Regions from separate parts of the Hathewaya limosa genome, predicted to be linked through region 1. Evidence: riboswitches for the same ligand, from Rfam matches in the RefSeq annotation. Region 1 holds a riboswitch; the other holds the start of a gene.

Region 1 (12,341 bases):
CCTGTTGCACCAGTTAAACCAACAACTTCACCAATAGCTTTAGCAAGGTTACCGCCACCTCTTTGGTTCATATCACCAATAGCTTCTTCTGAACATTCAACAATGTATCCAATTTCTTCAACTGGTACATCTAATCCATCAACTAAGTAAGCTAAAGATAAAACTGAAGTAGCTTTACCAGCTAAGTTTTCTAACATATATTCAGCAGATAAGTTTTCATCAACTTCATGTGCTCTTTTAACACAACCAACAAGCTTCTCACCTTGGTATAATCCTTCAGCACCTTTATTATTTACTAGCTCTTCTATAACTGATACTTCGTCACCATCTTCGATAGCAGCTGCTTTTTCAGCTAATAATTTGTGGCTAGCTAATTTTTCTTTAACTACTTTTGTGAATTCTTTTTCTAAGATTACTAATTCAAAAACGTCTACTATTTTCATTAATCCATAGAATTCATCTTCTGGCATAATTTCACCGAATTTACCAAATCTATTAGAATTTTCAGCATTTTTATCATACCATGGTTTTGGCATTGCTTGTAATTCTTCTGGAGTCATGTTACCAATGTAAACTTGGTTTGGAGCATATCCTACTGTTGATTCGTAACTTCTTAGATGTGAATTTAATCCTTTTAGATAATCAGAATTTGGATTTGTCTTTCTTTCAACTGTTTGTGTAGTACCGTTATGTATTACCATATTTGGAGTGTGTGCTAATACATAAGCAGCTTTTTTAATAACTGGAAAACTCATATTGTTAACCTCCTCATAGATAAAAAACTCATTTATTTTCAATTATATAAATTTTTTTATATATACAATCTACTTTACATAATATTACCTTCTATAGGCTTTTATGAAAATTATTATTAAATTGTATAAAGTACATTGTATAAATAATTAGGGAACACAAAGTTCCCTAATTATTCAATTATATAAATTAATCTTCAAATATAGTTTGTCCATCAACTTCAGTTTCTAAAGCCTTTAATGCTTTTTCAACTAAGTGAGCTCTTAACTTATATTCTTCTTCTTTTCCTAATGCTGGGTTTCCTAGTGGGTGAGGAATAGCTATTGTAGGAACTATTCTGTTAGCACCAACTGTCATAGAAACTGGAGTAATTGTACACATATGAACTACAGGTAAACCTGCTTTTTCAATTGCTTTAACTAATGTTGCACCGCAACGTGTACAAGTTCCTCATGTAGAAGTTAATATAACTGCATCTACACCATCAGCAATAAGTTCTTGAGCTGCAAATTCACCATATTTTTTAGATGAAGCAACTGCTGTACCATTACCAACTGTTGAATAGAAATATCTGTGTAATGAACCGATTTTTCCTTCTTTTTCAAAGTTTCTTAAAACATCAACTGGAATAACTCTGTCTGGATCTTCATTAGCATATACAGGGTCATGTCCACCGTGAGCTGTTTCAAAGTTTTCTGATGTTAAATCATTTATACCTTCAATGTCGTACTTACCAATTTTAGAAGCACTTGAAGATTCTATATGATCTGGGTTTCCCTTTGGAACGATACCACCAGATGTAACTATAGCTATTTTAGCTTTTGTTATATCCTTAATTGCAGGTTGTGGATCAACTCTATCAAAGTTTGGCATTGGGAATTCTGTTACAAATTCTTCACCTTTTAACTTTTTAACAAGCATATCAACTGCTCTCTTAGATCCTCTTTCTGTTGCAAAGAAGTTTTGTCTAATTCCTCTTGCATGATATCCTTCTTCAGCTGGAGTTCCTATAGTTTCGCCTTTGCTTAATTTTAATGCTAATTTAGCCATTGGGCCAACTGCTGATCTCATACCAGCTGCACTATTTTTAGTAGCTATGATATATACATCTTTTTTGTACATATCAGCCCCTGGGTTTTCTTCATACATACCAGTTAATACTGGAATGTGTAATTCTTCAGCAACAGCTTTACATATAGCACCACAAGCAACCCCGTATCTACCTGCGTTAAATGCTGGACCTGCTATAAATAGCTCTGCTCCTGATTCTTTAACCATTTTTAAAATTTCTGGAACTGCTTCTTCCATGTTTTCATTGAAATAAGAGTCACCACAAATAATAGTTTTAACTATTTCAGCTTCACCCTTAAATGCCTTATTTATTGCCATACCTGGCCCTACAAATCCGTCTCTTACTTCTGGCTTAATATCAGCCTTTTCTTCCCCACCTATGTTAGCGAAGAATTGATTTATATAGTGTACTACTTTAATCAAAGTAATTTCCCCCCTTCAACTGGAGTTACTATTAAAACCCTCAAGTTTTCTTATTTTTTAGGATTGATTATTTTAACTGCTTTTTTACAAATTATAGTGCAAATTTTGAGAACTCGTCTCTTACTGATTTAACTTCTTCAATGATTGAATCTACATCAAGAACCATTTCCATCATTCCACATTGTTCATCATAAACTGCTGCGTCACATTGATCTTTGATTTCTGGTTCTACTACATGATAAACACCTAATCCTAATTCAACACCAGCAAGTGGTCCTGCAAATGTTGGATCTCCTGCTGCAACTGTTTCTGCTGATAATCCTGAAGCTTCTGCTTCTGAACCACCGATAACAACTACTACATTTTCTGCTCCGTGTTTTTCAGTTAGATCTTTAACTCTTTGTTGGATCTCCAGATCCATAGCACCTGCAGCTGTTCACACGAAACACTCTGTTGATGCGAATAATACTTCTGCTCCTGCTGATTTCACACAAGCTTCGATAGCTGGTCCTGGTATACCGTCTCTATCACCGATTGCTATAACTTTTTTGTCTTTTAACATAATCGATCTTCCTTTCTTTTTTTTAATTTTCTATAAACCCTTAAAATTTTGAGTATTTCATTATATCTATATACCTATAACATTTTAAATGTTCAATTAATTTCAAGTATTAGTATCCTCTTGCTGTTAAATAGTTAAATCCAACTTCACTAGTTGCTCCAGTAATAACTTGAATTTCAGCTTCGATTGATCCATCTGGTCTTAAACTTTCATTGTTTGCACCAGCAATCATCTTAGCAGCTTCTGGATGTCCTATTACTTTTTCCATTGGTGGAAGTACGATAAATTGATTAGCATTACCGTTTGTTACAACAGCATCTCCTTTTGGAGTTGAGTCTGCTAATGATTGAGATTTACCATCTTGTCCAGCATATTCATCAGTTAATAATACTGTTTTAACACCTTTTTCAGTGATTTTGTTACAGTTCATAACTAAGTCTGCATCTGGGTTTCCGAATCCTTCTTCTGAAACTATAGCTGCATCTACTCCTAGGTATTCAACTAATTTAGCAACCCAGTTAGATGATCTTTCTTTATCTGCAAGGTATACGTTTTCGTTAGTTAAAATTACACCTATGAAGTTAATATCTTTTCCGTGTCTTTCATATAAATCTTCGATAATTGGATGGTTCATATGAACATATGATGGGTTTTTGTCACAAGCGGAAACACAGTTACCACTTACTATAGCACCATCAAATGCTTCTGTTGGGTACATTAATGTAGGAATTATCTTCTTAGCATCTACGCCGTATACATAAGTATCGTGAAGTAATCCTTGGCTTTGTAACATATAAACATATACTACCTTTGGTAATTCTGGGTATTGTTGTAATTGTTGTAACAATGGTAATGTTTCATATGTTTTAACTTCATCTGGCTCAACATCTTTACCAGCTTTTCCAAGATAAGTTGCAGCTTTGAAACCTATCATTCTGATTGCTTCTTCGTGACTGTGTTGATCGATTCCTTCTTTTGGTTCTGCTATGATAACTAAATTGTTAGTTTTTGAGAATGGAGTATATTTAGCTCCTTCTCCTGACATATCAATGATACCTTCTTGGAAACCAACAACTCTACCAGTTGTAACAACTGCAGCTCCCTTTAATACGTGAGTTCTTCCTGAACCAACTGTATCAACTTTGTTTATGAAGCCAGGGAATATTCCTCCCTTACCTTCAACCTTAACTCTTGGTTCTACAACGTCCTTAACTGGAATTATTCTAACATTTTCACCTGGTTTAGCAATTTCGAAATCGATACTAGCGATTCTGTCATCTCCACCAATTTCTTTTAATAATTCCTCTTTGTTAACATATAGTACTCCATTTTCAACTTTTGTTTCATTGCCGAATTGAAGATCTTTTATAAATATTTTACCTAATTCAAGACGCATAAGGTTCACCTCCCGGAAAATATTGAGTAAATACGTCTAATTTACAATTTATATTTCATATAGGGAGAGGATTACTCCCCCTACATTAATATCACAATTATAGAAATTCACTGTGAATTACGAATTATAGAGTTTCGTAATATGCTTTTATAAAGTTTTCAATGTCATCTAATGTAGCGATTTTATCTGGAGTAATTGTTTCAACAGCAACTCCATCTTTGTATATTTTCATTGTTGGTAGTCCTAAAACTTTTTGTTTTATTGCAAGTCTTCTTGCTCCTGATATATTAAAACTACAGAATTTAATTTTATCAACATATTTTTCTTCTAAACCATGTACTCCTGGCATTAATTGTTTACAAATTTCACATTTATCTCCCCAGAAATCTACAAATACAGGTTTGTCTGCTTTTTCAACTTCTTGTTCCCAGTTCTCTTTACTTAATTCTATCATTTTAATACCCTCCTATAAATTTTACACATCCTAAGAGTGTAGTATTATTTTATAAATAATTAATTTTATTTATAGTCTGAAAATTTTATTTAAAAAATTTTAATCATTTCTGATTTAAAATTATTTATGATCCTCTACATAATGTTCAGCTTGAGTTGCTGCTATAGCTCCATCAGCAGCTGCTGTTATAACTTGTCTTAAACTCTTTTCTCTAACGTCTCCAGCTGCAAATACACCTTCTATATTTGTATGCATGTCTGCATCTGTAATGATATCTCCTCTTTCAGTCATGTTAATTACGCCTTTAAATAAATCTGAATTTGGATTATATCCTACGAATACGAAACATCCGTCAACTTCTAAAGTACTTTGTTCACCAGTTACTTTATCTTTAAGTTTTAATCCACCTAAAATACCATCATCATCTATAGCTTCTTCAACTATTGCATTCCATATAACTTTGATTTTTGGATGATTTAAAACTTTTTCTTGAACTGCTTTGTTTGCTCTGAAAGCATCTCTTCTATGAATGATAGTAACATGTTCTGCAAACTTAGTTAAATATAAAGCTTCATCTAAAGCTGAATCTCCACCACCTACAACTGCAACATCTAAATCAGTGAAGAAATCTGCGTCACATGTTGCACAATAGGAAACTCCTTTACCTCTTAATTCAACTTCATTTTTGAAACCAGATAATCTTGGATTAGCTCCTGTTGCAATTATAACTGTTTTTCCTTGATATTCTGTATTTCTTCCTTTTAATACTTTTATATCGCCTTCTAAAGAAATTTCTACTATTTCATCTTTAACGATTTCTGTTCCGAATCTTTCAGCTTGAGTTTTCATTCTAGTTATTAATGATGCTGTCTTATCTTCTACTGAACCTGGATAATTTTCTAATTCTTCAGTAGTTGCTGCTTGTCCACCAAATTTAGCTCTTTCAATTAATAATGTGTTCATTCTAGCTCTTCCGCCATATAAGCCTGCTGCTAGTCCTGATGGGCCACCACCAATTATTATAGTATCATATATTTTTGACATGATTTTGCCTCCTTTAATTTAAAGCATGATTTATTAAATCATAATCTATAAGTTGAAAATCATTTAAAACGCTTTCAGTATATTTAGGAAGTGGTGATATGTTCAAAAACTTTTTCAATGTCATAATACTATTTTCTATTAATAGTACTGAATCCATATCAGTTCCTTTTACCCTTTTTACAGATAAACAAATTGTTCTGTAAGGTGTTTCATTAGGTTTTATACTACTCATCAATGGGTGTGTAAGTAATTTATGCCCAAGATGTATTTTATCTCTTACCATTGTATAAACCTTTTCTACTGGACCCTCTATAAATATAACCTCGTATTGTGAAGAAAAATTCTTTTTACTTAATGGATTATTAGTTATAATAAATAATTGTTCTACCACTTTTTCCTCCATAAAACACTTTATAAAATTATATACAAAAAGACAGAATTAAAAGCTTGTTAGCCTTTAACTCTGTCTTGGTACCTGAGAGAATTACTCCGTCGGTGCTTTTTCGCTTTCCAGAGTCCTGTCCATTCCCGATACTTTTGCCTGAGAATTTCATATCTTATCGGCTAGATAAAATACTTGTTCCTTCGGCTATTTTAAGTGCATTAAGTGCATACTGTTTAACAATTATTTAGGTCATTTCTGATTAGCAATAAACAGTCTTAAAATCATCTCTCGAAAACTTCATCCAGAAACATTTTTTTATATTTTTTTAATGTATTTATTGTTTGTTTCACTTGATGATTTAATTATACAATATAATAAAACAAATTTCTATAAATTTTCTAAATTTATTTATTTATTTTATCAATAGTATTATTTGAAATTCCTATAATAGTTAAAATTATCACACAATTGCTTGCTTTCAGCCGTTTTTACATTTTTTTCATTTTACTTTTTATTCCTTTTATTTGTATATATATAGCATTTAATTAATATTTTTCTATAAAAAATATTCCAGAAGCAGATGTACCAGCATGAACTCCTACAGTACACCCTACTTCTGCTTCTATGTAATCTGTTTTCATCTTATCGTAAGAATTCTTAAATAAATTTTTTAATTCCTCATCACCAGATGTTAGTAATACAGTATATTCATCTTCTTTTATTCCCTTTTGTTCAATGTAACTCATAGCATTTTTCACTGCTTTTTTAGTTCCTCTAACCTTTTCTCTAACCTTCATTTCTCCATCACTAACTTCTAATATTAATTTTATGCCAAGAAGGTTACCAACTATTCCTGCTGCTTTAGATAATCTTCCACCCTTTACTAAATTATCTAAAGATCCAAATACTAAGGAACTCTTTACATGTGGAATTGTTTGTTTTATGGAATTCTCTATGTCTTTTAACTCTATTCCTTGATCTCTTAACTTACAAGCCTTCAACACTAATAATCCTAATCCACTAGTTACATTCAAACTATCTATAACTACTATATCCTCTGTTTCTAGCATTTCTTTTGCCATAAAAGCCGCTTGACAAGTTCCACTCATTTTTGATGACAAATGTATAGATATAATTTTATACCCTTCATCTAAGTACTTTTTATAACATTCCATAAATCTTTGTGGATTAATTCCTGCTGTTTTAGGAAACTCATCTGAATACTCCATCATTTGTGCTAACTTAGTGAAATTTATGTCAACACCATCTACATAGTCTTTTCCTTCAAAATCAATTATTAAAGGCAGAACTTCAACCCCATTAGCCTCTAAAACACTTTTAGGTATATCTGCCGTACTATCTGTTATAACTTTTATTTTATTCACATTAATTCCTCCTATTTCATATTAGGAAAATTAATCTGTCTTAAAGCTTCATATGCTATTACGGCAACTGTATTTGATAAATTTAAAGATCTAGTCGTTGTATTTATCATAGGTACCCTAATACAAGTTTCCTTATTATTTTCCCTTATATAATCTGGTAATCCCGAAGATTCTCTTCCAAAAACTAAAAAATCTCCTTCTTTAAATTTAGCCTCTGAATATGGTTTACTACCTTTTGTTGTACAAAAATAAAAAGTACTATCTTTATATTTTTCACGTAAAGCCTCGTAAGATTCATGAATTTCCAAATCTAATTGACTCCAATAATCTAAACCTGCTCTTTTTACACTTTTACCATCTATATCGAAACCCAAAGGTTTTATTAAGTGTAATTTACTATTTGTAAGTACACAAGTTCTTCCTATATTACCTGTATTTTGAGGAATTTCTGGTTGAAATAATACTATATTAAGATTCACTGTTTTTCCCCCTCTTACTCTCCTAAATTATTTTATTATAATACTTGTATATTATACCACAACATCTATTGTATATTATATAATAAAATTTTACTTAAATTAACCTTAATTTTTTAATAATTTTTAAATAATGTAAATTAAATTATTATGATCAAAATATTGATTTAATTGACTTGTGAAGAATGTTTTTATATCATTCATAATTGCATTTTCATACACAAATTTTCCATAACCAAATTGACCATATTTAAATTTTCGTTCTTCTTCATTCATTGGAAGTTTGGTTTGAGGAAATACATCTAAAATATTAGTTTTAGCCCTACTTGTAAATCTATGACTAATAATTTCAAATGTAATATTTTTCCCTTTAAACTCTGTTCCTACACGCTCTATTAAATCACCATATTCTTTTTTCCAATTGTCATATATAAAAACTGGTGCAATAAGAAATCCTATTTTATATCCATCATCAAAAAGTTTTTTAGCTGCAGCTATACGTTTTTCTAATAGAGGTGTTTTATGTTCAAATTTTTTAATAATATAATTTGTGTTTATACTAAATCTAACTTCTGTTTTGTTATTGTGTTTAATTCCAATTAATCCTTCTATATCATCATATTTGCTTACAAATCTGAATTTCATGTTATTTGATTTTGAAAAAAATTCTATGCTTTTTCTTAATGCATGCGTATATGGTTCTACAGGTATTGGATCTGATGTAGCAGCGCCTTCAAATATAGTATTCTCTGGTAACCTATCATCTGCATATTGTTTTGCTCTATTTAATATTTCATCTATATTAACATTAATTTTTATATACGGTCTTTTACCTAATTGAGTATTTAAATAACAATATTCACACATGCCCATACACCCTGTAACTAACGGTAATTGATAATGTGCTGAAGGTTTACAACTTTGAAATTTTAAATCTTTTCTTATACCTACTACTAAAGTATTCTTCCCTTTACTATACATTTCTAAAGGTGTTTTTCCTCCTATACCGGTAATTCTATTACTACTATTTATAACAACTTCTATATTGTTTTCTTTAAAATATTTTAGAAGCGTATTTCCTAACTCATATTCTAAAGCCTTTTTTTCTATTATTACTTTTTCAGGTATAAACATAGTTCCTCCCTATACTTTTTAAATAATAAATATTTCATTTTTATTATTTTACCCTAAAAAAATATATATAATAGAAAAAATAGAAAATTACGAAAAACCTAAAATTTAAAAGCTATTTTAAGCTAATTCATTTTTATTAAGAGTATCCTAATATTATATATGAGTTACACTATTGACAAATAGTATAGTTTTTTAATATATATAATATATACAATACGTTAATTGTTGTACATCATATAACTTTAAATACATATTTTTTAATATATCATATTATAAATCAATATCATGGGAGGCTTATTTTAAATGAAAATAGGAATTAACGGCTTTGGAAGAATCGGAAGATGTGTTCTTAGAATAATTATGGAGAACAACTACAAGGACTTAGAAGTTGTAGCTATTAACGCTAGAGCTAATTCAGAAACTTTAAGTCATTTATTTAAATATGATTCTTGTTTTGGAAGATATAGAGGAGATGTTCAATATAAAGATGATGAACTTATAATAGATGGACATGTTATAAAAATCTTTAGAAACAGTACACCTAAAGAAATTCCTTGGAATGAAGTTGATGTAGATATAGTAATAGAATCTACAGGTAAATTTAAAAAACAAGAAGAATTAATGGGACATGTAGAAAAGGGTGTTAAAAAAGTTGTTTTAACTGCTCCTGGTAAAAATGTAGATGCTACAATAGTTTTAGGAGTTAATGAAGATACCTTAGATTTGGACAAGCATACTATAATTTCTAATGCTTCTTGTACTACTAACTGCTTAGCACCTGTAGCAAAAGTTTTAAATGATGCATTTGGCATAGAAAAAGGCTTCATAACAACTGTTCATTCATATACAAATGATCAAAATATACTTGATAAAACTCATAAAGATTTAAGAAGAGCTAGAGCAGCTGCCGAATCTATTATTCCTACTACAACTGGTGCAGCCAAAGCTGTTGGTATTGTAATTCCAGAACTTAAAGGTAAGTTAAATGGATATGCACTAAGAGTTCCAACCCCTACAGTTTCTATTACAGATTTAGTTTGTGAAGTTTCTAAAAAAACTACTGCTGAAGAAATAAATGCAGTTCTAAAGAAAGCTTCTAAAGAAACTATGAAAGGTATTTTAGGCTATTCAGAAGAGCCATTAGTTTCCGTTGATTATACTGGTGATCCTCATTCATCTATAGTAGATGCTTTATCAACTATGGTTATTGGAGAAAATATGATTAAAGTAGCAGCATGGTATGATAATGAATGGGGATATGCTACTAGAGTAGTTGACCTTGTTCAATATATAATAAATAAAATTAAGTAATATTATCAACTTATTATTTATAATTTAATTCTATAAAGTTTCAAATAAAAAACCTTAATCATATGATTAAGGTTTTTTTACATCATTATTATTTTGTACATTCTTATTTGGTTCTACATCTTTATTATGTTCGTTTTTCTTATCATCATTATTATTTGGTTTTTTATTAGTATTATTATCTATTTTTTGATCAACTTTACCATTATTTTTTTCATTACTATTTTTTATATCTTTATTGGTAGTTGAATTGTCTTTAGCATCATCTTTTTTTACTTCTGGTTTCTTAGTTCCTTTTTTAAGTATACCATTAACTGGTGCTATATTAGCTTTATATAAAACCTCTTTTTTTACAAATTTACCATTTTCATAAATTTCCCTATAAACAGTTGCTGAATGACCTGTATATGGAGATTTAACATATGTCTCTTGACCTTCTGGTAAACTAGAATCCTCTATTATACTAACTGTTGGTTCAACTGTTTTTTTATCAGCTGAGTAAATTTTATAGCTATACTTATTTAATTCATTATTTGAGTATACATTAAATGAAACACTTGAATTTGAAGCATATCCTTCTATATATATAGGATATTTTAAAGTATTTTTAAATTTATAGTCTGGTCCTCCCCAACTTACTGTAGCATCTTGTCCTATATCAACATAAGAAGATGCAATAGTATGACTATATCTTTCTGTTGGATCTATATTAGCTCTTACTATGGCATTATATAGAGTACTAGAAACCTGACAAATTCCTCCCCCAAAATCATCTACATATTCATTATTTACAATAACATGAGCTTTCTGATATCCTCTTGCTTCTGTTCTTTGACCTACAGTATCATTAAAACTAAAAGTTTCTCCAGGCATAAGTACAGTACCATTTATACTATTTGTTGCAAGTTGAATATTAGTTACTCTTCCCTGTGAAGAATTAAATGAAGTAGTATAAGAACTTATTTTTGCATCTATTTTACTTAATTCTTGTTTTGTTATCTTAGGTTTTGTTTCCTCAATAGGTGCATTTATTTTTATTACTTCTTTATCTATCCTACCATTTATTTGTGATAATATTTCTTTTTTTAACTTATCTTCCTGTAGTTTATATCCATTAGATTCTTGTGTAAATTCAAAACTATTACCTACATTTTTTAATTTAGAATTTATAGGTTTCCTATCTACATCCCTTTTTATTTTCTGTATAACATTGTTAATAACATCGACTTTATAATCAAATTTTATCTTTATGTTACATGGTGTTTTCATATAAATAGATTTGAATTTTTCAATTGCACTAACATCTTTTCCAAAGCTCATAGCTTGATCTACAATTTCTTTTAAATTGTATTTTGGCTCTAAATCACTATAGCCTATAGAATACTCTTTATCTTTAGCTACAATTATAATTTTTTTCTTAAGTATTCTGTGTTCATACCTATCTTTTAATATTTTTAATGCCTCTTCTTTAGATTTACCTGCTAATTTTGTATCATCTACCACTACACCTGGATAAATATTATTTGACCATTTATTAACAGTAACTGATATGTATATACCTAATGCCCCAATTAAAAATATAATTCCTACAATAGTACTTATAATAATAGCATTAGTTTTGTTTTTTTTCATTTTTTTAACTCCCTTCTGCCCACATCTCTATTATACTATAAAAATTTTTCTATTCATATATTCTTACCTACTTTTTTAGTTTGATTTAGTAGGAGTATATGTTAAAATATTAATATATTAAATTTTATTTCCAATTAAATTTTTATTTTACGGGGTGATTTTATGTCATATGATTTAAACATATTAAAAAAATACTTACATGATATTTTAACAATACCTAGTCCATCCGGTTATACTGAAGAAGTTATGGATTATGTAAAAAAAGAATTAGACGCTTTAAAAGTGCCATATATATCCACTAACAAAGGTGCTTTAATT
Region 2 (12,341 bases), on a different contig from region 1:
TAAATCCAGATGGTATAGATTTGGTGATTAATGGACTTAAAAAAGGAAATCCTTATTATGATGATTTAATTAATTGGAATAAAGGAAGTTTGGATTTTTCAAAGGATTGGAGTGCAAATATAAGAGGAGTAGATTTAAATCATAATTATAATGCTTCTTTTGAAGAATCTAAAGCTGCTGAACAAGTATATGGAGTATATGGCCCAGGACCAACTAGATATGGAGGACCTTATCCAGAGTCAGAACCTGAATCAAGAGCTTTAGCTAACTTTACAAGAGAAAAAGATTTTAGATTAGTTTTAGCGTATCATAGTCAAGGTGAAGTTATATATTGGCAATATAAGGATATGGCCACAAAAGAAGCTAAGAGCATAGGAGAAGTTTTAGCAAATGTAAGTGGTTATGAATTAGGAGAAACAACGGGTATAACTTCTTATGCAGGATATAAAGATTGGTTTATAAAAGAATATTTACGTCCAGGATATACAGTTGAGGTAGGAAAAGGTAAAAATCCATTGCCAATAAGTCAATTTGATAAAATTTATATGGATAATACACCATTGCTATTGGAAGCAGCAATTATATAGAATAAAGGACATTAGGTCTATAAAGTGTTGAAATATATAAGCTTTATAGACTTTTATTATACGAAATTTTAATAAGTATAGAGAGTATAGATAAATTTTATGATATAATTATTAAAAAAAAGAAGTTAATTACAAGTTATAGGGCGAAGAGGGGAGACAATGAAACTTGTTAATAATAGGTTTAGAATAGTAAAAGCTATAGAAAAATTTGATTATTGTTCTTCTTATTTAGTATGCGATGAGGATAAAAATGGAAAATTAAAAATTATGAATGTTATAGAAGAAAATCATTATACAAAGAAAAAAATAAGTGAATTAAAGCATAATTTTGAAAATTTTTCTAATATTCATACTAAATATATTTGTAAAGTTTATGACTTTGGAATAATAAGTTCAATTAATAATGAAAAAAGTTTAAAAAATATATATTACTATACGGCAGAGTATATAGAAAATAAAAAAGATTTAATAGATGAAATAGATAAGGTTTCAGAAGAAGAATTTTTAGGCTTATATGTAGATATATTGAAAGGTATCAATTATCTTCATCTTAAAGGCTATGTTTATAAATATTTAGATTTAACTAGCTTAAAGATAAAAGAAATAAGAGATAAGAAAAAAGCTTATATTGAAGAACCTATTAAAAATGAATTTAAAGTTTTTAATCAAACTAATATAAGGGAAAGTATATTATATATAGATGATATTTATTCACTAGGGATTATAGGAATTAAATTAATATTTAAGGATAAAATTGATTTTAATAATATATATAATTATAACAAAAAATGTATTAATTTAAATGAAAGATCTTTGATTTTTTCAAAAGATTTTACTAAAAAACTATTAAAAATATGTTCAAGTATGATACAGGGTAATACTGTAGGTGTAAAGAGTATTAATGGAATTATACAAACTATTAATAAAGAGTTTAATAAACAATATAGTAAATTTGAGTTTAATGAATTAGAAAGATTAAATTTTAATCCAAGTTTTATAGGAAAAACTGGTGAATTAAATGAAGTTATAGATAATGTTAAAAATAATAAAGGAATAATAGAAATTAAAGGTACTTTAGGAATAGGTAAAACAAGTTTCATAAAAAAAATAGAAGAAAAATTAAAATATGAAAAGTATGAAGTATGTTCATTATATTATGAAGAAGATTTTACAAAGAAAGGTTATGAGGATTTTGCACAATTCTTAAAAAATATTATAAATATAAGTGATAGGGAAACTATAAATAGATATAAAAAAGATTTAGGTGCTGTAGTACAAGAATTTTCAAAAGATAGAATAGATATGACTAATATCCTAAATGAAAAACAAAAAATTTTAAGTAGTCTATCTAATTTTATTTTTGAGGTTATTAATACAAAAAATGTTGTATTTTTAATTGATAATATCTGTTATTGTTCAAAATTATTTTTAGAATTTGTGCAATATAATGTTAGGGCATATAAAAAATCCTTAGATAAAAAAAATTTAAGTTTTATAATATCATATTCTAATAAGCAACTTAAAGAAAATTATCAGTTTAAAGATTTCATATATAAAATTTCTAAAATAGAAAAAAGAAAAATAATAACATTAAATGGATTTAATAAACAGGAAATACATATGTATTTAAAAAATATCTTTAATTCAAATAAAGTAAATATTGAAGAAGTAGATTGTTTTAAAGATCAAACTTGTGGGAATCCTAAAATTATTTTAGAAATTATAAAAGATTGTTATATAAAAAAGATTTTTTATGTGAATGAAAATGGACATTGGAATCTAGATAAGAAAAAATTTAAGAAATATGAAATTTCTGGTGAGGTTCAAAAAATATTATTGAATCAATTAGAAGGTTTAAGTAAAAACGAATTAGAAGTATTAAAATACATAGCTGTTTTTAATCAGAATGAAATTAAAAATGAAGTCATAAAGTATGTTAAATACATTATAGGAGGTAATGTAGAAAGTGTATTAAAGGGATTTATTTCTAAAGGGATTTTACAAGTTACAGATAAAAATGGACTAAAAACAGGTTCTTTTGTAAATAAAATTTTAAAATCTATAATATATAACCAGATGAGCCAAGAGGAAAAGAAAGAAAAACATAATAATATTGTAAAATATATTGAGATAAATTATAAAACTAAATATAAAAATTTAGATCAACTTATATATCATCTGGAAAAAAGTCAACAATTTAATAAGGTTATAAAATATAGTTGTATACTTGCTAATAATTATAAAAATAAATATGATTTAGAAAATGAAAAATTTTACATAAAAAAGGCTTTAGATAATTTAGAAATTGTGAATGGTGCAAAATCGAGAATATATACCTTAAGTAAAAAAATGGGATATATATTATTTATACAAAATGATTTAAGTAAAGCGTTATTGTATTATAAAAGATGTCTTAATTTGGCAATAGAAATGGGAAGTAATAATAAAAAAATAGACATTTTAAACTTGATGATTTTTATATTTATAGAAAAGGAAGATCTAAATAAAGTAAGCATTTTTATGAATGTAGTGAAAAATATGCTAAGTAAGACCGTTTATAAAAAAGGATACATAAAATATAAACAGATTCAGAGTACAGTAAACTTAAAAAAAGGTAAGCTTAATGAATCTAAGACAGTAGCATATGAAATTTTGCCATTATGTTCAGGAAAATATGAAAAATATTCAGGAAAGTTTTATTTTATACTAGGAAATATAGAATATGGTAATGGAAACTTACAAGAGGCATATAATAATTATCTAATATCACGTAAAATATTTGAAAAATATAAACAAAGTCAAAATCTAGCTAAAGTTTTAAATAATTTATCTATAATAGAGATTTATTTCAAACACAATTTAAAAGCATGTGAATCTTTATTAAAAAAATGTCTTAAAATACATCAAATTACTGGAGGGTATCAAGAACAATTATATCCATTATATAATTTAGTTAATCTTTATATAAAAATAAGTAAGATTAAAAAAGCTAAAGAGTATGCATTGTTAATTTTAAGTGAATCGGAAAAATATAAATCACAGAAAGAATGCATTATAGCGTATAATTTATTGTTTAATATAAACAGTGAAATTTATAATTTTAAAGAAGCTCATAAATATTATCAGTTATCTTACAAGTTTATAATAAATAGCAATTATCCTGAAATTATAAAAAATGATTTTTATGTTAGGTCTATGAATTACTTTTTTAATTTAAAATGCACAGAACAAATACAGCGATTTACTGAGTTTATTTTAAATTCTAGTAATCATCTTAGTGAGACCGATAAAGTAGAAATTTTTCTTATAAACCAAATACTACAATTTATAAAAATTTACTTTAGAAGTAAAGATAAAAAATTACAGGATGAAGCATTTATTAAATTATTAAAAAGAATAAAAAGTTGTAAGGACATCTTAGAAAAAAGAAAGTTTTTAGTTAACTTAGGTATTATAGTGGTAAAGAGTAAACCTTTTATAAACAAGGTTTATGAGGAGTTAAAAACAACAGAACAAGGTGATTTTAAATATACTCACTTAAGTAAAAAATATTTTATAACTTCATTTTGTGAAGAAAAGCAGAGATTAAAATATTTGAAGTTAGCTTTACAAGAGGCTCAAAATGAGGTTAATCATTTAATGATGAGTAAAATATATATAGAAATAGGTAATTATTATAAAAATAAAGATTTTTATAATTCTATAAATAATTATTTTTATGCATATAAGCAAATAAGATATATTTTAAAAAATATGGATTTAATATATAGGGATAAGTTTATAGAATATAATAATTTAATTGAATGTCTTGAAGGTATTAGTTTAATTGAAAGTAAATTTAATACACAAAAAAACATTAAAATTGAACAGAAAAGTAGATTAAGCTGGCAAGATAATTATTTGGATTACAATTATTTGGAAGAAATATTTAATAATAGGGCTTTCAAAGAATATTATAAGATAGAACATGCAAAATTTATTGGAACAAAAATAGAAGATATAAATGAGGTTATAGGTGAAATAGCCGAAGATTCTAAAATAAACTTAGATAATATTTTAAAATATTTAACATGGACCAGTTTGGGTACTTTTGGAGCTATAGTTAAATGTGAAAAAAATAAATTTGAAATTTTAATGAGCACAAATAATAAATTAGATTTACCTAATTCACTTATAAATGTTATATGTAAAAATTGTGACAAACCAATGATAGTAGATGATACATATATACAAAATATACAGCCTAATAATTTATTTTTAGATTTACAGAAAAGTTTTTGTATGCCATTGTATAATAAGGCAATTGGAAATAAAGATAATGTTAAAACTTATCTTTATATAGAAACAGATAGAATTATTGATGATATTAATAAAGATAATGCATATAAATGTATGAAAATGAAAAAAATATTAAACTATGTAGTTAAAAATTATATATTAGAATTAAATTCTAACATAGATAAATTAACTAAAACATTAAATAGAAGCGCTATGGAATCAAGGTTAGGAAATGTTCTAAATGAAGCGGCATTAAGAAAAGAAGAAGTATCAATAATAATGATTGATATAGATAATTTTAAGAGTATAAATGACGAATTTGGACATTTAAGAGGAGATAAAGTTTTAAAAGAAGTATGTGATGTTATTTTTTCACAAATAACTCTTAATCAATATGTAGGTAGATACGGAGGAGAAGAGTTTTTAATTATACTTCCAAAATGTAATTGTGATCAAGCATTTAAATTATCAGAAAAGATAAGAAAAAAAATATATAATGATAAATGTATAAACAATAATATAAGGGTAAGTATTAGTGCAGGAATATCTACTTATCCATGTCAGGGAATAGAACTTTGGCATCTTATAAATAAGGCAGATATGGCGTTATATAAGGCTAAAAAGACTGGGAAAAATAAGAGCGTAATTTGGGATGAGAGTTTTAAAGATGAAGAAAAAAATAATAATAAACTTATATGGAGCATAAAAAATAATGAGGTTAAAGAGTATGAAAATATTAATTTCATGCTAAGATGTATAGAAATTTTAAATAAAAAACAAGATAAAAAAGAAAAATTAAACATTATATTAAATGATTTACTTAATATAATGAGGGGGCAGTATATAGCGATATATGATGTTGAGGATGATCTTTCATATTCAGAAAAAATGTACGTTATAAAAGATAAAAAGAATGTAAGTAAGTTTGTTAGTAAAAAATTAATGAATGAGGTTGTTAACAATAAAAAGGGTATTGTTACGATTAATTGGGAGAAAAGTCAATATAAAAGTTATATAGGTAATAGAGTAGATGCATATTCTAGTATTATTTGTCCTTTAATTAAGAATGAAGAAGTAATAAGTTTGTTGTACTTAAAGGTATCTATTAAAGTTCAAGAGTTTACAACTAAAGAATATAATTTTGTTAATATAATAGCTAATATACTTTGTAACTTATATTAGAAATAATAAAACTTAGCTATCTCTAAAGTTTTAGAGATAGCTAAGTTTTTATTCTAATAAGGATTCCCATTCACTATAAAGGTTTTGAAGTATGTTTTCTTTTTCTGTTATAGAAGAATTAACTTCTATAGTTTTTTCAGGATTAGAATAAATTTCTTCTTTACAAAGATCTTCATGAAGAGAAGAAATTTCAGATTCTAAACTTGCTATGTCTTTCTCTATATTTTTTATTCTAAGTTTTTTCTGTTTATTTTCTTTTTCCTGTTCTCGTTTTTTCTTTTTCTCATTGTTAATTTGAGTTTTTGTTTTTCCGCCAGATTCTTCTTCAATATCTTGAAATCTATTTGGATTTTGTTTCTTTTCTATATAGTAAGAGTAATTTCCAAGATATTCTTTAATTCCATCTATTTGAAGTTCAATTATTTTATTTACAACTTTATTTAAAAAGTATCTATCGTGAGATATTACTAAAACTGTACCATCATAAGTTAAAAGGGCATCTTCTAAAGCCTCTCTAGATATAATATCTAAGTGATTGGTAGGTTCGTCTAATAATAAGAAATTAGCTTTTTTTAGCATTAATTTTAATAAATTTATTCTACATTTTTCACCACCACTTAAAGAAGAAATAACTTTAAAAACATCGTCCCCCATAAATAAGAAAGAGGCCAGGGCGCTTCTAATTTCAGTCATGGTTAATTCAGGAAAATCATCCCATACTTCTTCTAAAATAGTTTTATTAAGATTTAAATTAGATTGTTCCTGATCATAATATCCTATTTCTACATTTCTTCCTAAACATTTTGTTCCACCATCAGCTTTTATAAAGTCCATAATTATTTTAAATAAAGTAGTCTTACCTCTACCATTTTCACCAATAAGTGCAAGTTTTTCTTCCCTATTAATTTTTAAATTTAAATTTGTAAATAAAGTTTTTTCTCCAAAACTTTTAGAAAGTTTATCTACAATCAAAACATCATTTCCACTTGTAAGATCTGTTTTAAAAGTAAATGGTTTTAATTTCGTTTCTTTATCAGGAGCATCTATTCTTTCAATTTTATCTAAAGCTTTTTGTCTGCTTTCAGCGGCTCTAACACTTTTTTCTCTGTTAAAAGACTTATAACGTTTTATAATTTCTTCTTGTCTTTTAATTTCTTCCTGTTGTTGTTCAAAAGCTTTTTGTTGAATTTCAAAGTTCTTTTTTCTAAGTTCTATAAACTTAGTATAATTTCCATTGTAGTCTTGGATTTTTCCATTAATAAGTTCTAAAGTTCTATTTGTTATAGCATCTAGGAAAAATCTATCATGGGATATTACGATAATGGTTCCTTTATAAGATTTTAAGTATTCTTCTAACCATTCTATAGCATCAAGATCTAAATGGTTTGTAGGTTCATCTAATAATAAAATTTCTGGATTGGTAAGTAATAGCTTGCACAGAGCAACACGTGTTTTTTGCCCACCACTTAAAATGTTAATTTTTTTATTAAAATCATTTTCTACAAAACCTAATCCATATAGAACTTTATATATTTCAGCTTTATATGTATATCCGCCCTTTATATCATAAGTTTCTTGTGCTGTAGTATAAGTTTTAATTAAGTTATTATAATGGTTTTCATCTACTTCATCGTAAGGAGAATTTAATTCTTCTTCTAACTTTTTTAACTTGTCTTCTAATTTAATTAAAGAATCGAATACCCTTAACATTTCTTCAAAAATAGTATTTTCAGATTCTAGTGAAAGATGCTGAGACAAATAACCTAATTGTTTACTTTTATCTATAAATATTTCACCATTATCTGGTTCAAGAGAATGTGTCAAAATTTTAAATAAAGTAGATTTACCAGCACCATTAGAACCAACTAAACCTAGTTTATCACCTTCATTTATACTAAATGTAACACTTTTTAAAATCACATCTATACCGTAACTTTTACTAATTTCTTTGCAACTAAGTACAATCATTTTATTCACCTTCATTCTATTAACATATATAATATTATATCTAACTCTTCAGTTTTAGTCACTAAGAATTAGTTAACATACATAATTATGCATAATTAGTATATATAATTATAAGATGTTTATTATATAACTATATATATAGGAAATAAAGGTTACAATGTGTTAAAATTTACATTACAGTATATTATAACACTTGACAATAACTCCAATTAGATAATAATATTATAGTAATTGTGTTGTTAATAAATTATTTTATAATGGTTTAAGGGAGGTGTTCGCGTGGAAAGGAAAAAAGCTAATATATCTATGGCTGTTATTAAAAGATTACCTAAATATCATAGATATTTAAATGAATTGTTAAATAACGAAGTAGATAGAATTTCATCAAAAGAATTAAGCGAAAAAATTGGTTTCACAGCGTCACAAATTAGACAAGATTTAAATTGTTTTGGGGATTTTGGTCAACAAGGATATGGGTATAATGTAAAAGACTTATATGAAGAAATAAGTAAAATTTTAGGCTTAAAACAAGTATATAATATGGTTTTAATTGGTTCAGGTAATATAGGTCAGGCAGTTGCGAATTATGATAATTTTCAAAAAATGGGATTTAGAATAGGAGCTATCTTTGATAGAAATCCGAAACTTATAGGATTGAAGATAAGAGATATAGAAGTGCAAGATATAGATTCTTTAACTCATTACTTAAAAGAAAATCCTACAGAAATAGGAATTATATGTGTAAACAGAGAAAGCGCACAAGGAATTTGTGAGTTACTTGTAAACTGTGGCATAAAAGGTATTTGGAATTTTGCACCAGTAGACCTTAAGGTACCTGAAGATGTAGTTGTAGAAAATGTTCATTTAAGTGAAAGTTTACTTACATTGACATGTTTATTAAATGATTGTGAAGATTCCCAGTAAATTAAATAAAAATCTTTAGTAAAATTCATGGGAATTTTCTAAAGATTTATTTTGAATTTTTATACTCATTATTGACTAAATATTTATAAGATTATAAAATGAGTATAAAAGGTGAAATATATAACAATTTTAAATTTTATAATGAGAGTGAATGAAGGTTGTTGGAGATACTCCTTTTGGAGTAACCGAAGAAGAAACGAATAATAAGTCGCTATAGATTATTCAGAAACTTTCAGGTTATTGAACAATAACTGGACACCGCCCTGGAGAGAACCATAATTGGTCATCGAAGAAGAAACTTAATTTTTTTATAAAAGATTTAAGGAAGCTTTCAGATAAAAGGACAGGGATAAGTAGCGTAAAATATCGTTATTTATTTCCTAATATTAATATATTAATATTAGTTATTTTTCTAATTAAGTATTTAGAAAATCTTTATAATTTTAATATTATGTTGATTTAAAATCTAATCAATGGTTATAATTTTTACTAAAAAACTTAGGTGTGGAGGAATGAAAATGTTTAAAATTGTTGCAAGAAAACAATTAGCTCCTCAGATCTTTTTAATGGATGTTGAGGCTCCAAAAGTAGCAAAATCAGCTTTGCCAGGTCAATTTGTTATAGTTAAAATGGATGAAAAAGGTGAAAGAATACCTTTAACAATTTGTGATTATAATTCTGAAAAAGGTACAGTGACTATTGTAGTACAAGCAATAGGATGTTCAACTAAGAGAATGATGGATTATAAAGAAGGAGATTACTTTGAAGATTTTGTTGGTCCACTTGGACAAGCATCTGAATTTATAAGTGAAGATATAGAAGAATTAAAAAATAAAAAAATATTATTTGTAGCAGGTGGATTAGGAACAGCACCAGTGTATCCACAAGTTAAATGGTTACATGAACATGGAGTAGAGGCAGATGTTATTATAGGCGCTAAAAATAAAGAGCTATTAATAATGGAAGAAGAAATGAAAGCAGTAGCAGGAAACGTATATCCAGCAACAGATGATGGATCATATGGATTTAAAGGGCTAGTAACTAATTTAATAGAAGAATTGGTTAATAATCAAGGGAAAAAATATGATGTAGTTGTAGCAATAGGACCTATGATTATGATGAAATTTGTATGCCTAACTACAGAAAAGTTAGGAATAAAAACTATAGTAAGTTTAAATCCAATTATGGTTGATGGAACTGGCATGTGTGGAGCTTGTAGAGTAACAGTCGATGGGGTAACAAAATTTGCATGTGTAGATGGTCCAGAATTTGATGGTCATAAAGTTAATTTTGATGAAGCAATGAGAAGATCAGCTATGTATAGAGCTGAAGAAAAAGAAGATAATGATGCTTTAAGATCAGGTTGTGGTTTAGGAGGTGCGAAATAATGGCAGTAGATAGAATGAAAAGAATTCCAATTTCAGAACAAGACCCAAAGGAAAGAGCAAGAAATTTTAAAGAAGTATGTTTAGGTTACACTGAAGAAGAGGCTGTAAAAGAAGCTTCTAGATGTTTAAATTGTAAAAAACCAGGATGTGTCACTAAATGTCCTGTAAGTATAGATATTCCAGGATTTATCCAACATGTTAAGAATAGAGAATTTGAAGAAGCAGCTAAGGTGATAGCTAAATATAGTGCATTACCTGCAGTCTGTGGTAGAGTTTGTCCTCAAGAACTACAATGTGAAAGTAAATGTGTACTAGGTATAAAAGGTGAAGCGATTGCTATAGGAAAACTTGAAAGATTCGTAGCAGATTGGACAAGAGAACATAATGTTGATATTAGTGAAACAAAAGAGAAAAATGGTAAAAAGGTAGCTGTTATAGGAAGTGGTCCTTCAGGATTGACTTGTGCAGGTGAACTTGCTAAAGAAGGATATGATGTAACAATATTTGAAGCACTTCATGAAGCAGGTGGAGTTTTAGTTTATGGTATTCCAGAATTTAGATTACCAAAAGATACAGTTGTTAAGCATGAAGTAGAAAATGTTAAAAAATTAGGTGTTAAGATAGAGACAAATGTTATAATAGGTAAAACTATTACAATAGATGAATTGTTAGAAGATGAAGGATTTAATGCTGTATTTGTTGGTTCTGGTGCAGGTCTTCCAAAATTTATGGGTATCCCTGGAGAAAATTTAAATGGAGTATTCTCAGCCAATGAATACTTAACAAGAACAAACTTAATGAAGGCATTTAAAGAGGGATATGATACACCAATAAAAGTAGGAAATAAGGTAGCAGTTGTTGGTGGTGGTAATGTTGCAATGGATGCTGTAAGAACAGCATTAAGATTGGGTGCAGATGAAGCACATATAGTTTATAGAAGATCAGAAGCTGAATTACCAGCGAGGGTTGAAGAAGTTCATCATGCTAAGGAAGAAGGCGTTACATTTGACCTTTTAGTTAATCCAAAGGAAATCATTAGTGATGAAAATGGTTGGGTTAAAGGAATGAAATGTGTAAGAATGGAACTTGGAGAAGCTGATGAATCTGGAAGAAGAAAACCAGTAGAAATTCCTAATTCTGAGTTTATTTTAGATGTAGATACTGTAATTATGTCTTTAGGTACATCACCAAATCCATTAATTCCAGCTACTACAAAAGGTCTTGATATTAATAAAAGAAAATGTATAGTTGCTAATGAAGAAACTGGATTGACTTCAAGAGAAAAAGTATTTGCTGGTGGAGATGCTGTTACAGGTGCGGCAACAGTTATATTGGCAATGGAAGCCGGTAAGAAAGCAGCGTATGCTATAGATGAGATGTTAAGTAAATAAATTTGAGTATTATATTTATAAAAATAGTTATCCTTAAAAATTTAAGGATAACTATTTTTGTTTAAATAGAGAATTTTTTTGTGTAAAGGGATAAAATATAAGTAAATACAAGGTGAAAAATAGTTATATTAGGAGAGAGGATAAATGTATAGAGATTATGAATCAGTAGAAGTAATAGAAAATGGAGTAATAGTTAAAGAAATAAAAAATTTTGATCTACATAATGTTTTTGAGTGTGGTCAATGTTTTAGGTGGAACAAAACTGAAAGTGGAAGTTATATTGGAGTTGCCTTTGAAAAAGTTATAGAAGTGGATAAAAAAGACAATAATATGCTTATTTATAATACAAATTTAAAAGAATTTTATGATATTTGGGAAGAATATTTTGATTTAAAAAATGATTACGGAAAGATAAAAGATATATTAAGAGAAGATCCTATTTTAAAAGAAGGAATTAAATTTGGAGAAGGAATAAGAATTTTAAAACAAGAACCTTTTGAAATAACACTATCCTTTATAATATCTGCCAATAATAGAATATCTATGATAAAAAAAGCAATAAGCAATATAAGTGAGAAGTGGGGTGAAAAATTAGAATATAAAGAGAAAACCTATTATACGTT

The links. Region 1 has a riboswitch for glycine ahead of QOZ93_RS11860 (GrdX family protein). Riboswitches for the same ligand answer to the same signal wherever they lie in the genome.
Region 2: it holds a riboswitch for glycine, as region 1 does, so the genes downstream of both, QOZ93_RS00750 (sulfide/dihydroorotate dehydrogenase-like FAD/NAD-binding protein) here and QOZ93_RS11860 (GrdX family protein) in region 1, are expected to answer to the same signal.

Annotation. Positions count from the first base shown of each region.
Region 1 is NZ_JAUSWN010000024.1:7,753-20,093, reverse strand. It holds gene grdC (glycine/sarcosine/betaine reductase complex component C subunit beta) at 1-755, opposite strand, end outside; gene grdB (glycine reductase complex selenoprotein B) at 943-2,247, opposite strand; gene grdA (glycine/sarcosine/betaine reductase complex selenoprotein A) at 2,339-2,809, opposite strand; gene QOZ93_RS11875 (glycine/sarcosine/betaine reductase component B subunit) at 2,919-4,205, opposite strand; gene trxA (thioredoxin TrxA) at 4,330-4,659, opposite strand; gene trxB (thioredoxin-disulfide reductase) at 4,780-5,703, opposite strand; gene QOZ93_RS11860 (GrdX family protein) at 5,717-6,094, opposite strand; glycine riboswitch at 6,223-6,389, opposite strand; gene QOZ93_RS11855 (DegV family protein) at 6,634-7,473, opposite strand; gene trmL (tRNA (uridine(34)/cytosine(34)/5-carboxymethylaminomethyluridine(34)-2'-O)-methyltransferase TrmL) at 7,485-7,952, opposite strand; gene splB (spore photoproduct lyase) at 8,076-9,083, opposite strand; gene gap (type I glyceraldehyde-3-phosphate dehydrogenase) at 9,387-10,394, shown strand; gene QOZ93_RS11835 (VanW family protein) at 10,461-12,023, opposite strand; gene QOZ93_RS11830 (M42 family metallopeptidase) at 12,186-12,341, shown strand, end outside.
Region 2 is NZ_JAUSWN010000001.1:156,470-168,810, forward strand. It holds gene QOZ93_RS00730 (M14 family zinc carboxypeptidase) at 1-587, shown strand, start outside; gene QOZ93_RS00735 (diguanylate cyclase) at 747-6,047, shown strand; gene QOZ93_RS00740 (ABC-F family ATP-binding cassette domain-containing protein) at 6,096-8,015, opposite strand; gene QOZ93_RS00745 (redox-sensing transcriptional repressor Rex) at 8,295-8,939, shown strand; glycine riboswitch at 9,193-9,296, shown strand; gene QOZ93_RS00750 (sulfide/dihydroorotate dehydrogenase-like FAD/NAD-binding protein) at 9,458-10,327, shown strand; gene gltA (NADPH-dependent glutamate synthase) at 10,327-11,718, shown strand; gene QOZ93_RS00760 (DNA-3-methyladenine glycosylase family protein) at 11,863-12,341, shown strand, end outside.